Regions from separate parts of the Desulfonatronum thiosulfatophilum genome, predicted to be linked through region 2. Evidence: riboswitches for the same ligand, from Rfam matches in the RefSeq annotation. Region 2 holds a riboswitch; the other holds the start of a gene.
What was found. Region 2 has a riboswitch for cobalamin ahead of BLP93_RS09800 (sirohydrochlorin cobaltochelatase). Riboswitches for the same ligand answer to the same signal wherever they lie in the genome.
Positions count from the first base shown of each region.

Region 1: it holds a riboswitch for cobalamin, as region 2 does, so the genes downstream of both, BLP93_RS10705 (anaerobic ribonucleoside-triphosphate reductase activating protein) here and BLP93_RS09800 (sirohydrochlorin cobaltochelatase) in region 2, are expected to answer to the same signal.

Region 1 is NZ_FMXO01000011.1:135,492-141,567, forward strand. Features, by position in the region: gene BLP93_RS17035 (hypothetical protein) at 130-567, opposite strand; gene BLP93_RS10690 (divergent polysaccharide deacetylase family protein) at 560-1,723, shown strand; gene BLP93_RS10695 (cupin domain-containing protein) at 1,763-2,128, shown strand; gene BLP93_RS10700 (hypothetical protein) at 2,184-2,708, shown strand; cobalamin riboswitch at 2,808-2,997, shown strand; gene BLP93_RS10705 (anaerobic ribonucleoside-triphosphate reductase activating protein) at 3,054-3,695, shown strand; gene BLP93_RS10710 (ribonucleoside triphosphate reductase) at 3,697-5,766, shown strand; tRNA gene BLP93_RS10715 (tRNA-Ser) at 5,842-5,931, opposite strand.
Region 2 is NZ_FMXO01000010.1:104,629-110,704, reverse strand. Features, by position in the region: gene BLP93_RS09805 (peptide chain release factor 3) at 1-1,476, opposite strand, end outside; cobalamin riboswitch at 1,710-1,921, shown strand; gene BLP93_RS09800 (sirohydrochlorin cobaltochelatase) at 2,044-3,060, shown strand; gene cbiM (cobalt transporter CbiM) at 3,047-3,673, shown strand; gene BLP93_RS09790 (hypothetical protein) at 3,667-4,257, shown strand; gene BLP93_RS17195 (energy-coupling factor transporter transmembrane component T family protein) at 4,426-5,175, shown strand; gene BLP93_RS09780 (energy-coupling factor ABC transporter ATP-binding protein) at 5,172-5,813, shown strand.

The DNA of each region.
Region 1 (6,076 bases), on a different contig from region 2:
TCGAACCATTGCTGGACGCCTGAAGCGTCAAATGTTGTTTATTCAGGCAATGGTTCGAAGTTACGAAGCCGGCGGAGGATTTGCGAGGCCGAAACGAGACAAGCCGGAACACGGCTGAGCAGTTTGCGATCACACGGATACGTAGTAGGCAATGACCGGCAAAACAACGAAGAAGAGTGCAAAATCTCCATCACGCTCAACTACCGCGGGCGCGAAGGGGACGGGCAAGGGAGCGGCCAAAGGAAAAAAAACCGCTTCCAAACAGCCGAGCAAGTCTGGACGGAAGCGTTCATCAAAAAAGCGCTTTTCCAGAACATGGTTGGCCCTTCTTGCTTTTGCCACCGGTCTGACGGCCATCACCATGGTCTGGGCATTAAACCTGTCGCCCTTGGAGAACCTTGCTCCTGCCGTGGTCTCAGCACCGAAACCGACGGCCTCCATATCCTCCCCGCCAGTGGCAACTCGGACGGCCACCGCTCCCGACGCGCCCGTCCGCCGACCCTCCCGGGCAACACCAGCCGCGGTCCCCGCCACGGCCTCTCCGGCCCCTGGACCGGAAGTGGCCAAGCTGGTTCAACCGCCCACCAGCTCCAGCCACGTGCGGGCCAAGGTCGTACCGGAATCGCCGACAGCTGTTCCTTCGCGGCACCAGGGCCGCGTCTACGAAGTCTTTGACGGCGAAGTCCTGGAGCAGCAGATCAAGGAAGTCGATCTGGCACTGGTCCAGACCATAATGGCTCTGAACCTGGATCCACGTACGGTTCGTCACCTGGATATCCAGATGAAAACCCGAAACAACCGGAAGTACCATACCCAATCCCTTTCCATCAGCCTCAACCAGGAAGCCCAGGACTTTGTGCGGGCACTCGGCCGGAATCTGGATTTATGGGTGGATAACGCCAAGCTGGAGCTGGTGCGCACGGATGCCGGGAAACAGGAGTGGCGCATCAGCTTGATGAACCTGCCCACCCACACCCTGTTCCTGGAGGAGAGCAGCCGCAAGCCCCCACCGCCTCCCAAACCCTCTCCGCCAGGAACTGGTCCGCGCCTGGTGGTGATCATTGACGACCTGGGCGAGAGCGTGCAGCAGGCCAGGGAACTGGCCGCCCTGTCATTTCCGGTCACTTTCGCCATCCTGCCGCACAGTTCCGAAACCCGGGAGGTGGCCAGGATCGGCGCTGCCGCGGGTCGGGACATCCTGCTGCACCAGCCCATGGAGCCCCTGGATTATCCGCACCGGGCGGACCCCGGTCCCGGCGCCCTCTTCGTGGGCATGTCCGAGGAACAGATTCTTTCGATCATGCGAACCAACCTTGCGCAGGTTCCCCAGGCCATCGGGGTGAACAACCACATGGGGTCGCGGTTCACCGCCGATGATCAGGGCATGGCCGCCGTGCTCCGGGAACTGCAACACCGCAATCTGTTCTTTTTGGACAGTCTGACCACGGGCAACTCCGTTGCCGAAAAGCAGGCCCGCAAAATCGGACTGGAGAACCTCCGACGCCACATATTCCTGGACAATATCCCGAACGTCCAGGCGATCCTCTTTCAGCTTCGCAAGGCCGAGCAGCTGGCGCATTCCACGGGCAAGGTCATAGCCATTGGCCATCCCTACCCAGAGACGCTGGAAGCCTTGAAGATCTGGGAAAAGGAACGAGATGCCCGGGTGTACGTGGTTTCACTGCGTTCGCTGGTTTCACAACAGGCCCTGGCCGTTCGGTGACCATATCAACTTGGTACCCACAGCCGCCATTGATCACGCATGTCTTCAAATCTATTCACCATCCCGGAACATCAGTCCGACGAGGAAGTCATCGAGCTGCTTGCTGAAGGTCGGGAACTGCGGATTGAACGAATTATTTCCCGGGGACATGCCTCCCCGCCCGGATTCTGGTACGATCAGGAACTGGACGAATGGGTGGCATTGCTGCAAGGTGAAGCCCGAGTCCGCTTCGAGAACGGAATCACCCGCCGACTTCAGGCCGGGGACTATCTGTTTCTTCCCGCTCGACTGCGCCACAGGGTGGAAAGCACAAGCACCGAACCGCCATGCGTCTGGCTGGCAGTGCACGGCAGTTTTCCGGAACAGGTGCGTGCTGCATCACGTGAGGGGAATCATGAAGTTTGACTGCGTCGCCCATCATCAGGCCCCATCGTGGCAGCGACGAGGAGGAGGGATAATCGTGCGCCATATATGCCGTTTCGCCGTCATCATCTGCATTTTTCTGCTGACGGGATGCTCCTATTCCAGTGTCGGCCATCTCCAGCGGCAGCCATGGATTCTGAACTCTCAGCAGCAGTTGGAGATGCGGTTTTGGAAATTCACCTACACCGCTCATCCCGCCCAAGGACGCTACACTCTTGTGGGCAAGGCCGAACCGGTTCTGGAAAATCTTGCTTCCGATCTGCACTGGATCGAGGATCTTTGGCTGGCCGTGTACCTCAGCGACGATAAGGGACGTGTTCTGGCTCAGGACCTGACCATTTTTACCGGTCTGCCCTTGGATTCCGAGAAGGGAATCCAGTTCGCCTTCACATTGCGGCCGGACCAGCTCAGCCGATCTTCTTTCTTGCAGGTGACGTTCGGCTACAATATGACGCTGACCCCTCACGAACAGTACACCGTGGAGGATCTGCCCGCAAAACAGCGTTCCGGAGAGCGAACACGAGTTTTTTTCGCTCATGAAGGCGCTCTGACCAAGATCTAAACTAATTTCGCCATGGACATCCCCCATCTTTATTCCTAACTAGTTTTGCTTTGCCGTGCAGGTTCTCGTGGACACTCCAGGATGGCGCTGGCAATAAGTACGCATTCTTTTTCTTCAGGTCGCCCGAGGGGCGCCAAGAGAGAACCCGGTGCAACTCCGGGACGGTCCCGCCGCTGTAAATCCCATGCAACCCGACGGTGTTGCGATTGCCACTGGAGCCGTGTTCCGGGAAGGCCTGCCGTAACGGGGGGGGATGAGTCAGAAGACCTGCCTGAAGAGCATTTTTCGCCCCGCACGAGGATGTTGGGAGCGAGCATTCCTGAGCTGCCCGGCTCGACTGATTCTATGCAGGAACACGGTTCCCCCTGGTCCAGGCTACGTGGCCTGGAGCCGATGAGTTTGTGCGACTGGCCCGGTCGTGTAAGCGCCGTATTATTTCTGGGAGGCTGCGACCTGCGCTGCCCCACCTGCCACAATTTCCAGCTGGCCTGGGAAACCTGGAACACCCCCTGCCTCCCCCGCTCCCAAGTCATGGATCTTCTTCGAAAACGATCTTCCTGGCTGGACGGCTTGGTCGTGACCGGCGGCGAGGCCGCCTTGTCCGCGGACCTGCCGGAATGGCTGGCCGATCTTCGAGCGCATGTCGGCTTGCCCATCAAGCTTGATACCAACGGTATGCATCCTGCAGTGATTGAACGCACCGTGACCGCCGAGGCAGTCGACCTGGTGGCCGTGGACATCAAGGGACCCTGGTCGAAATATCCGCTTCTAACCGGCAACAGGGCGACCCCTGAACAGGCCAGAGCCAATATGAAGCAAATTTTTGCATTAGCTCGAGACAAACCCGGCTCGTTTCAGTTCCGAACCACGCTGGTTCCGGAACTGACACAGGACGACCTGAACGCGATGCAACACCTTCCGCCTCCGGGATTTGTGTTGCAAATGCAACGTTTCAAAACCCCCGCAACAGTTATTGAGAGGAGATGACATGCTGACCCACATTTGCAAACGTGATGGCCGAACCGAGACCTGGGCCGTGGACAGGATAGCCGCGGCAATTTTCAAAGCGCTGAAGGCCTGTGGAATCCAGGACGCTCTTTTGGCCGATCGATTGGCCCGCAATGTGGAAAAGCGGCTTATGGAAGCAGGTCTGGTGATTCCGGACCAGGAGCAGGTTCAGGACCAGGTTGAGGCTGCCCTGATGCAGTCGCGACAGTTCGACGTGGCCAAGCGGTATATTCTTTACCGGGAAAAACGTCGCCAGATCCGGGAACAGAAGGCGGCGTTCCTGGACATCACGGACACCATCGACGCCTACGTGAACAAGTCCGATTGGCGCGTGGCAGAGAACGCGAACATGTCCCACTCCTTTCAGGGGCTGATGCTGCACCTCTCAGGCACGGTCCAGGCCCGATACGCCCTGGAAAAATACCCCGTGGAAGTGCGTCAGGCCCACGAACACGGATATTTCCACATCCATGACCTGTCCTTCGGACTTGCCGGATATTGCGCAGGCTGGAGTCTGCGCGACCTGCTTCTGGAAGGATTCAACCTCGAGGGGCGTTCATCCGCCGGACCGCCCAGGCATTTCGACTCCGCAATGGGCCAGATGGTCAATTTCCTGGGCACCTTGCAAAACGAATGGGCCGGTGCCCAGGCCTTCAACAATGTGGACACCTATCTGGCTCCCTTCATCCGCCACGACGGCCTGGACTACGCCCAGGTCCGGCAGGCCGTGCAAAAATTCGTGTTCAACCTGAACACCACGTCCCGCTGGGGAGGACAGAGTCCGTTCACCAACCTGAGCTTCGATCTCGTCGCGCCCAAACACTTGGCCTCGGAAGCCGTGATCATCGGCGGCAAGCCCGACGACAGCCTGACCTACGGTGATTTTCCCGAGGAAATGGAAATGATCAACCGGGCCTTCCTGGAAGTGATGCTTCAGGGCGATTACCACGGCCGCATTTTCTCCTTCCCCATCCCCACGTACAACGTGACCGAGGACTTTCCCTGGGAGACGCAGGTCGGCAGACTGCTGCTGCAACTGACCGCCAAGTACGGCGTTCCCTACTTCCAGAACTTCATCAATTCGGACTTCAAGCCGGAGGATGTGCGCTCCATGTGCTGCCGGCTGCAGATGGACCTGCGCGAACTGCGCAAGAAGGTCGGGGGACTTTTCGGTGCCGGCGACCTGACCGGCTCCATCGGCGTGGTGACCCTGAACCTGCCCAAACTGGCCTTCCTGGCCCATGACGAGGAAGACTTTCTGGATCTGATCACTGAGTATGCTGAACTGGCCAGGGAAAGCCTGGAATTCAAGCGCAAGCTGATCAACGACAACCTGGAACGGGGCATGTTCCCCTTTACCAAGCGGTACCTCAAGAACGGCTTTCGGGGCCATTTCTCGACCATCGGCCTGATTGGCGGCCATGAAGCCTGTCTCAACCTGCTGGGCAAGGGCATCGAATCCTCCGCCGGCATCCGCCTGATGCGCAAAATCCTGTTCCACCTCCAGGAACTGACCCGGCGCTTCCAGGAGGAGACCGGCAATCTCTACAACCTGGAAGCCACCCCGGCGGAAGGAGTCAGCTACCGCCTGGCCAAGCTGGACAAGGCGCTGTACGCCGGCATCAAGGCCTCGGGCAACGGCGTTCCGTATTACACCAATTCCACCGCCCTGCCCGTGGATCTCGGGCTGGACGTCTTCGCCGCACTTGAGCACCAGAACCAGCTTCAGACCCTCTATACCGGAGGCACGGTCTTCCATACCTTCCTGGGCGAATCGGTGGCCGACCCGGATTCCCTGAAGGCATTCCTGATCAAGGCCATGTCGCTCACGAAACTCCCCTACATCTCCATCACTCCGACCTTTTCCGTATGCAAGGACCATGGCTATCTCTCCGGCGAACACCCCGCCTGCCCGCAATGCGGCGAACCGGCGGAGGTCTACACCCGAGTCGTCGGCTACTACCGCCCGGTCCAAATGTGGAACCGCGGCAAACAGGCAGAATACGCGGAACGCAAGGTGTTCGCGGGATTGTCCGCGGATGCTTGCTGAAGGATTAAAAAAAGGCCCTGTTCGTTTGAACAGGGCCTTTTGGATTTCATTGGCCTGTGCCGAATATAAAAACTATGGCGGAGGGAGAGGGATTTGAACCCCCGGACCCCTCTCGGGGTCAACGGTTTTCAAGACCGCCGCCTTCAACCACTCGGCCATCCCTCCAAAGAATAGCTCTCTAATCCGAGACGCTTTCTCTGTCCAGTACTGGCCTGGAAACTGATGCAAGTCCGCTGGTGAGCCGGTTCAGGACATCACAGATGAGTAGTTGCCGAAAACCCGCTGGGATGACACTGGAAGTTGGCCAGGG
Region 2 (6,076 bases):
CCGGCCGTTCTCGGCGATGAACTTTTTGGCGTCCCGACCGCCCACGATCCAGCGGGTGCCGGAGATGTCCACGGGTTCGTACCCGGCCTCCACGTTGTATTCGTCCTTGAGCCGGGCCATGGTGATCTCGAACTGCAGCGGCCCCACCGCGCCCAGGAGGTAGTCGTTGGTGCGCAGCGGTCGGAACACCTGAACCGCCCCCTCTTCGCACAACTGCAAGAGTCCCTTTTCCAGCTGCTTGGCCCGCATGGGATCCCGCAGGCGGACCCGGCGGAAATGCTCCGGCGCGAAGCTCGGGATGCCGGTGAACTTCAGCGGTTCCTTGATGGAGAAGGTGTCGCCGATCTTGATGGTTCCATGGTTGTGGACGCCGATGATGTCGCCGGGCCAGGCCTCCTCCACGCCGCTGCGGTCATGGGCCATGAAAATGGTGGCGTTGGCGATCTGCATGTCCTTGCCGATACGGTGATGCCGTACCCGCATGCCCTTCTGGAACTGTCCGGAAACGATCCGCAGAAAGGCGATCCTGTCCCGGTGCGCCGGGTCCATGTTCGCCTGAATCTTGAAGACCACTCCGGAAAAATCCGGCTCCAGCGGCGAAACCAGCCGGGTTCCCTTTGCGGTTTCGGCCTCCCGGGGCTGGGGCGGCGGGGCCAGTTCCACAAAGGTGTCCAACAGCTCCTGGACCCCGAAATTGTTGATGGCGCTGCCGAAAAACACCGGAGTCTGTTTCGCCGCCAAATAGCGTTCCAGGTCAAAGGGATGACCGGCTCCGGCCAGCAGTTCAGCGTCCTGGCGCAGGTCGGCAGCATCGCGGCCCAGCAGTTCGTCCAGTTGCGGATCGTCCAACCCCTTGACATGCACCACGTCCGTGGGCCGGGTGGATTTCTGGCCGTCGGGCACGAAGAACCGCAGTTCATCCCCGCGCAGGTCATAGACGCCCTTGAACCCCTTGCCCATGCCCACGGGCCAGGTCAGGGGCGCGCATTCGATTCCCAGATTGGTCTCGATGTCGTCCAGCAGTTCAATGGGTTCCTGCCCGTCCCGGTCCAGCTTGTTGATGAAGGTCATGATCGGCGTGTTGCGCATCCGGCAGACCTCCATCAACTTCCGGGTCTGCATCTCGACGCCTTTGGCGCTGTCGATGACCATGAGCACGGAATCCACGGCTGTCAGCACGCGGTAGGTGTCCTCGGAGAAATCCTGGTGACCGGGGGTATCCAGGAGATTGATCTCATGGCCGTTGTAGTCGAACTTCATCACCGAGGAGGTCACGGAAATGCCCCGCTCCCGCTCCACGGCCATCCAGTCCGACGTGGCGCCGCGGGTGGATTTCTTGGCCTTGACCGCCCCGGCAAGATGAATGGCTCCTCCGAACAGGAGCAGCTTTTCCGTAAGCGTGGTTTTTCCGGCATCCGGGTGGCTGATGATCGCGAACGTTCGCCGACGTTCGACTTCTTTTTGCAATTTGTTCATGGCATTGAGGGATGTTGAATGATTCTTGATCTGTAAAAAAAAGAAAACCTCGCCGTCCCTCGGCACGACTCCGATGGCGGCAAGGCAGAAGATGGCAATGGGAGGATATCAGGGGCGCACGGAAGATCCTTGCTGGCAAAGCCGACAAATTAGCGTTATTTTCCGCCCATGGTCAAGCTCCCATGGCATTGCGACTGCCTGGCATTTGACTCCAAAACATTACGCGGATACGAAGCTATCAAAAACATGCTGGTCTCCGTGTTGGAGACGAAGAGGGAATCCGGTGCGATGCCGGAGCGGACCCGCCGCTGTAATCCCAGTTCATAGAGAAGCGTATCGTTCCATCATTCCGATCATTCTGCTTCCGGCTCAGGCCGGGCAAGATGGGAGGCGGAGCGTGTTCAACTGGGAAAGCCAGAATACCTGCCTGCATGAGCCCCGAGGCAACGGGTGTTTGCCGTTGAGGGGATGTCCCGCCACGCTCCTGCTCCATGGTTCCGCGCCGAGACTCCTGCTCATCAGAATTTGTTTCCGCCCGTTTCCACTCTACATCACCGGAGTGAATTAATGCATTTCGACCCTCAAGCCCCCGCCCATGGTGGTCACGGCTGTGAACACGGCTGCAACCACGACTGCCATGGCCACGGCCATACCCACAATATTCACCACGACCACCATGACCATGATGACGGCCACGGCCATGACCACCATCATGGTCCCGAAGCGCCATCCGGCCCCAAGCGTCCAGGCATTCTGCTGGCCACCTTCGGCACCACCATCATTCCGGCGCGCAAGGCCTATGACAGCTTCGAGGCCAGGGTCCGGGCTCGTTATCCGGATGTTCCCGTTGCCTGGGCATTCACGGCCCACAAGGTCCGCCGAAAGCTGGCGGCCCGAGGCCTGCCCCACGATTGCGTGGCCGTGGCCCTGAGCCGGTTGCACGACAGCGGCGTGACCCATCTGGCGGTGCAGTCGCTACATACGATACCCGGCGTGGAATATTTCTGGACCCATAATCTGGCCAAGGCTTACGAACACCCCCGGAAAGGGTTTCATCAAGTCCGGGTCGGCGTTCCGATGCTCAACGAGGACGCAGATCTGCACCGAGCCGCGGCCGCGCTGCCGGAGTTCATTCCCGCGGAGCGCAAGCCGGATGAGGCCGTGATCCTGGTCGGCCACGGCACCTATCACTCGGGCCAACGGCGCTACCTGGACTTTTTAGCGCAAATCCAGGAGCAACACCCTTTGTTGTTCATGGGACTGCTGATGGGGGAACCCGGAATCGCCGCAACCATCGCCCGGCTCCGGGAGGCTCGCGTATCCACGGTCTGGCTGCTGCCCTTCATGACCGTTTCCGGCTACCATGTCCGCAAGGACATGTTCGGCGACCATTCCGGCTCCTGGAGCAACCAGCTCCGCGCCGCGGGCTTCGATGTCCGCGAACATCTCCCCGGAACCATCGAGTGTCCGAATTTCCAGGCCATCTGGCTGGACCATCTGGATGTCGCCGTGTCCGATCTGGATCTCGATGATCATGCCGACTGCCCCATCGATCAGGGCAAAACAAAGCATGCACATTGCTGAAGGAATACTTTCCGCTCCGGTCCTCGCTCTGGGCGCGGCGACAACCGTCACCGGCCTCTGGATCGGTCTGCGCCGGCTGGACGAGCAGCGCCTGATCATGGCCGCGGCCCTGGCCGCGGTTTTCTTCATCGGCTCCCTGATCCATGTTCCCCTGGGGCCGGGAAGCGTGCATCTGCTGCTCAACGGGCTGGCCGGGCTGCTCCTGGGCTGGGCCGCCTTTCCGGTTATTTTCACGGGGCTCCTGCTCCAGGCTCTGCTCTTCCAGTTCGGCGGCCTGCTGGTCCTGGGCGTGAACACCTGCACCGTGGCCCTGCCTGCCATCCTGTGCGGCGTCGTGTTGCGAGGATTCCTTGCCCGAGGTGGGACAGCGGCCCTGACGGCCGGATTCGCAGCCGGTTCCTGCGCCGTCCTCGGCACCGCCCTTCTGGCGGGCACGGCCCTGACCCTGACGGATCAGGGCTATCTGACAGCGGCAAAGCTCGTCGTTCTTGCCCACCTCCCCGTGGCGATCATCGAAGGGGTCATGGCCATGTTCGTTGTGGGGCTCTTGGGCCGGACCCGTCCGGACCTGCTGACCCATCCAACGCAATATACCGGAGGCACGCCATGCTGAGCCGGTGCCTGGTGCTCATTTTCCTGCTCATCGGCACGGCAAATCCCGCAATGGGCCACAAGCTGCTGCTCATTGCCTGGGTCCAGGGCGACCAACTCATGGCCGAGGCCGCCTTCGGCACGGGACAGTTCGCCGCGGAAATGCAGATCATCGTCGACGATGCGGTTAGCGGGGAAACACTCCTCACCGGCACTACGGATGAGCAGGGCTATTTTGAGACCATTCTCCCACAGGAGATCCTGCGTCGGGGAGCGCCACTTCTGGTCACCGCCTCCGACGGTGCCGGTCATGTGGCCCGACAGACCATCCCCGCCGAAGATTTGCGGCCTTTCATCAGCGAGGAGCTGACGGAAAAAACCGTGCCGGCCGGGGACGCCAAACAGCACCAGCCGGGAATATCCGGTCTGGATGAGGCTCTGCTCCAGAGACTCGTGCAGGATGCCGTACGTCAGGAAATAGCTCCTCTGCGCCGTGACATTTTAGCCTTGAGCCAGACCGGTCCGGGCATCCCGGAAATCATCGGCGGCATCGGCTGGATCATCGGCCTGGCCAGCCTGGGCGCCTGGCTCCTGCGCCGCAAATAGCCTTCTCCGAACTGCGCAAACTGCGGCAAGCAATGACATAAACCCTGGGAGCGCCGCACCCCAGTGCGGCAGCGGCGTAACGCACTCAGAAGAAAACCCCGGCAGGAACTCGCCCCCCGTAGCCAGAACACGTAACCCCAAAATGCGCAAAAACTTGCGGCAAGCAACTTGATCAGCGAACCCTTCAGCCAGGGGCAAAGCCTGCTCCATCGTATGGACGCCCGGATCAAGATCCTCAGCATGGGCCTCTGCCTGACGTCTGTTTCCGCCGTCCAGGGCCATGCAGCAGCCTTGTCCGCGTTGCTTTTCGGAGCAGGACTTGTATTCATCGCACGCCTGCAAATCAGCTCCGTGCTCCTGCGCCTGGCTCCGGCCAACATTTTTTTTCTTGTCCTGGGGCTGGTTCTCGGTTTGACCTACCCCGGCGAGTCCTTGGATTACTTCTCCCGACTCAGCCACGACGGCCTGTCCCTGGCTCTACGCATCTTTCTGAAGGGCAATGCCTTGCTGCTGATTTTCATGGCCCTGGCCTGCACCTCCAGCGTGCCCGTCCTGGCCCAGGCCCTGCAGGGCCTGGGCTTGCCCCGCAAGCTGACCCTGCTCCTGGCATTCACCTTCCGGCAGATTTTTCTGGTGATCGAAGAATTCCAGCGCCTGCACCGCACCGTCCTGGCCCGAGGCTTCCATCCCCGATGCACCCTGCACACCTACCAGACCTATGCCGTACTCTTCGGCCAGACCCTGATTCGCAGCCTGGCCCGGGCCGAGCGCATCCACTCAGCCATGCTCCTGCGGGGTTTCAGCGGCCATTTTCGCCCTCTGTTCGCTCCCCCCTGGAACCGGGCCGACGTCTATCCGGCCCTGGGGCTGTGCGTTCCACCGCTGCTCATCAGCCTGCACGACCGGTGGCCCTGGTGAGCGCTACACCTCTGCTGGCCTTGCAAGGCGCGAGTGTTCAGTATCCCCAAGGATCGCAACCCGTTCTGAAAGACATCGACTTTGCCCTGCTGCCAGGCGAACGCGTCGGTCTCATGGGGCCCAACGGCAGCGGCAAGACAACCCTGCTCCTCAGCCTGGTCGGCCTTGTTCCGCTACGCAAAGGCGCTCTGCTGTTGCAAGGTCAGCCCGTGCGCACGTCCAGCGACCTTGCCCGCCTGCGCCGACTTGCGGGCTTTGTCTTCCAGAACCCCGACGACCAGCTCTTCTCGCCCACGGTCCTGGAGGACGTGGCCTTCGGCCCGCTGAACCAGGGACTCTCGCAAACCGAAGCCCGGAATGCCGCCCTGGCCATGCTGGATTCGTTGAACCTCTCCCACCTCGCCCATCGCCAGCCCCACACCCTCTCCGGCGGCCAGAAACGCCTGGTCTGCCTGGCCACGGTCCTGGTCATGCAACCCCAGGCCCTGCTCCTGGACGAACCCACCAACGACCTGGATACAATTTCACGCGAACTGTTTCTGCAAGCACTGCAAACCACCCCCTGCGCCATGATCATCGCCAGCCACGACCAGCAACTCCTGGGCGCCTTGACCAGCCGGAGGTTTGCCTTGGGTTGAGAAAGCGAATGTAATTGCTCAGCACATTTTCATGGCAAGACATGTCGTGTTCCGGCTTGTCTCGATTTTTTGGCATCGCTTGTCTGACTGAGCCAGGATTCGTTCATCGAACCATTGCCGGACGTCTGAAGCGCCGATTGTTGTTTATTCGGGCAATGGTTCGATGTTACGAAGCCGGCGAAGGAGTTGCGAGGCCGAAAAATCGAGACAAGCCGGAACGCAGCTGAGTAGTTGGAAGCGAATTGCCGGCTACAGAGGATTAA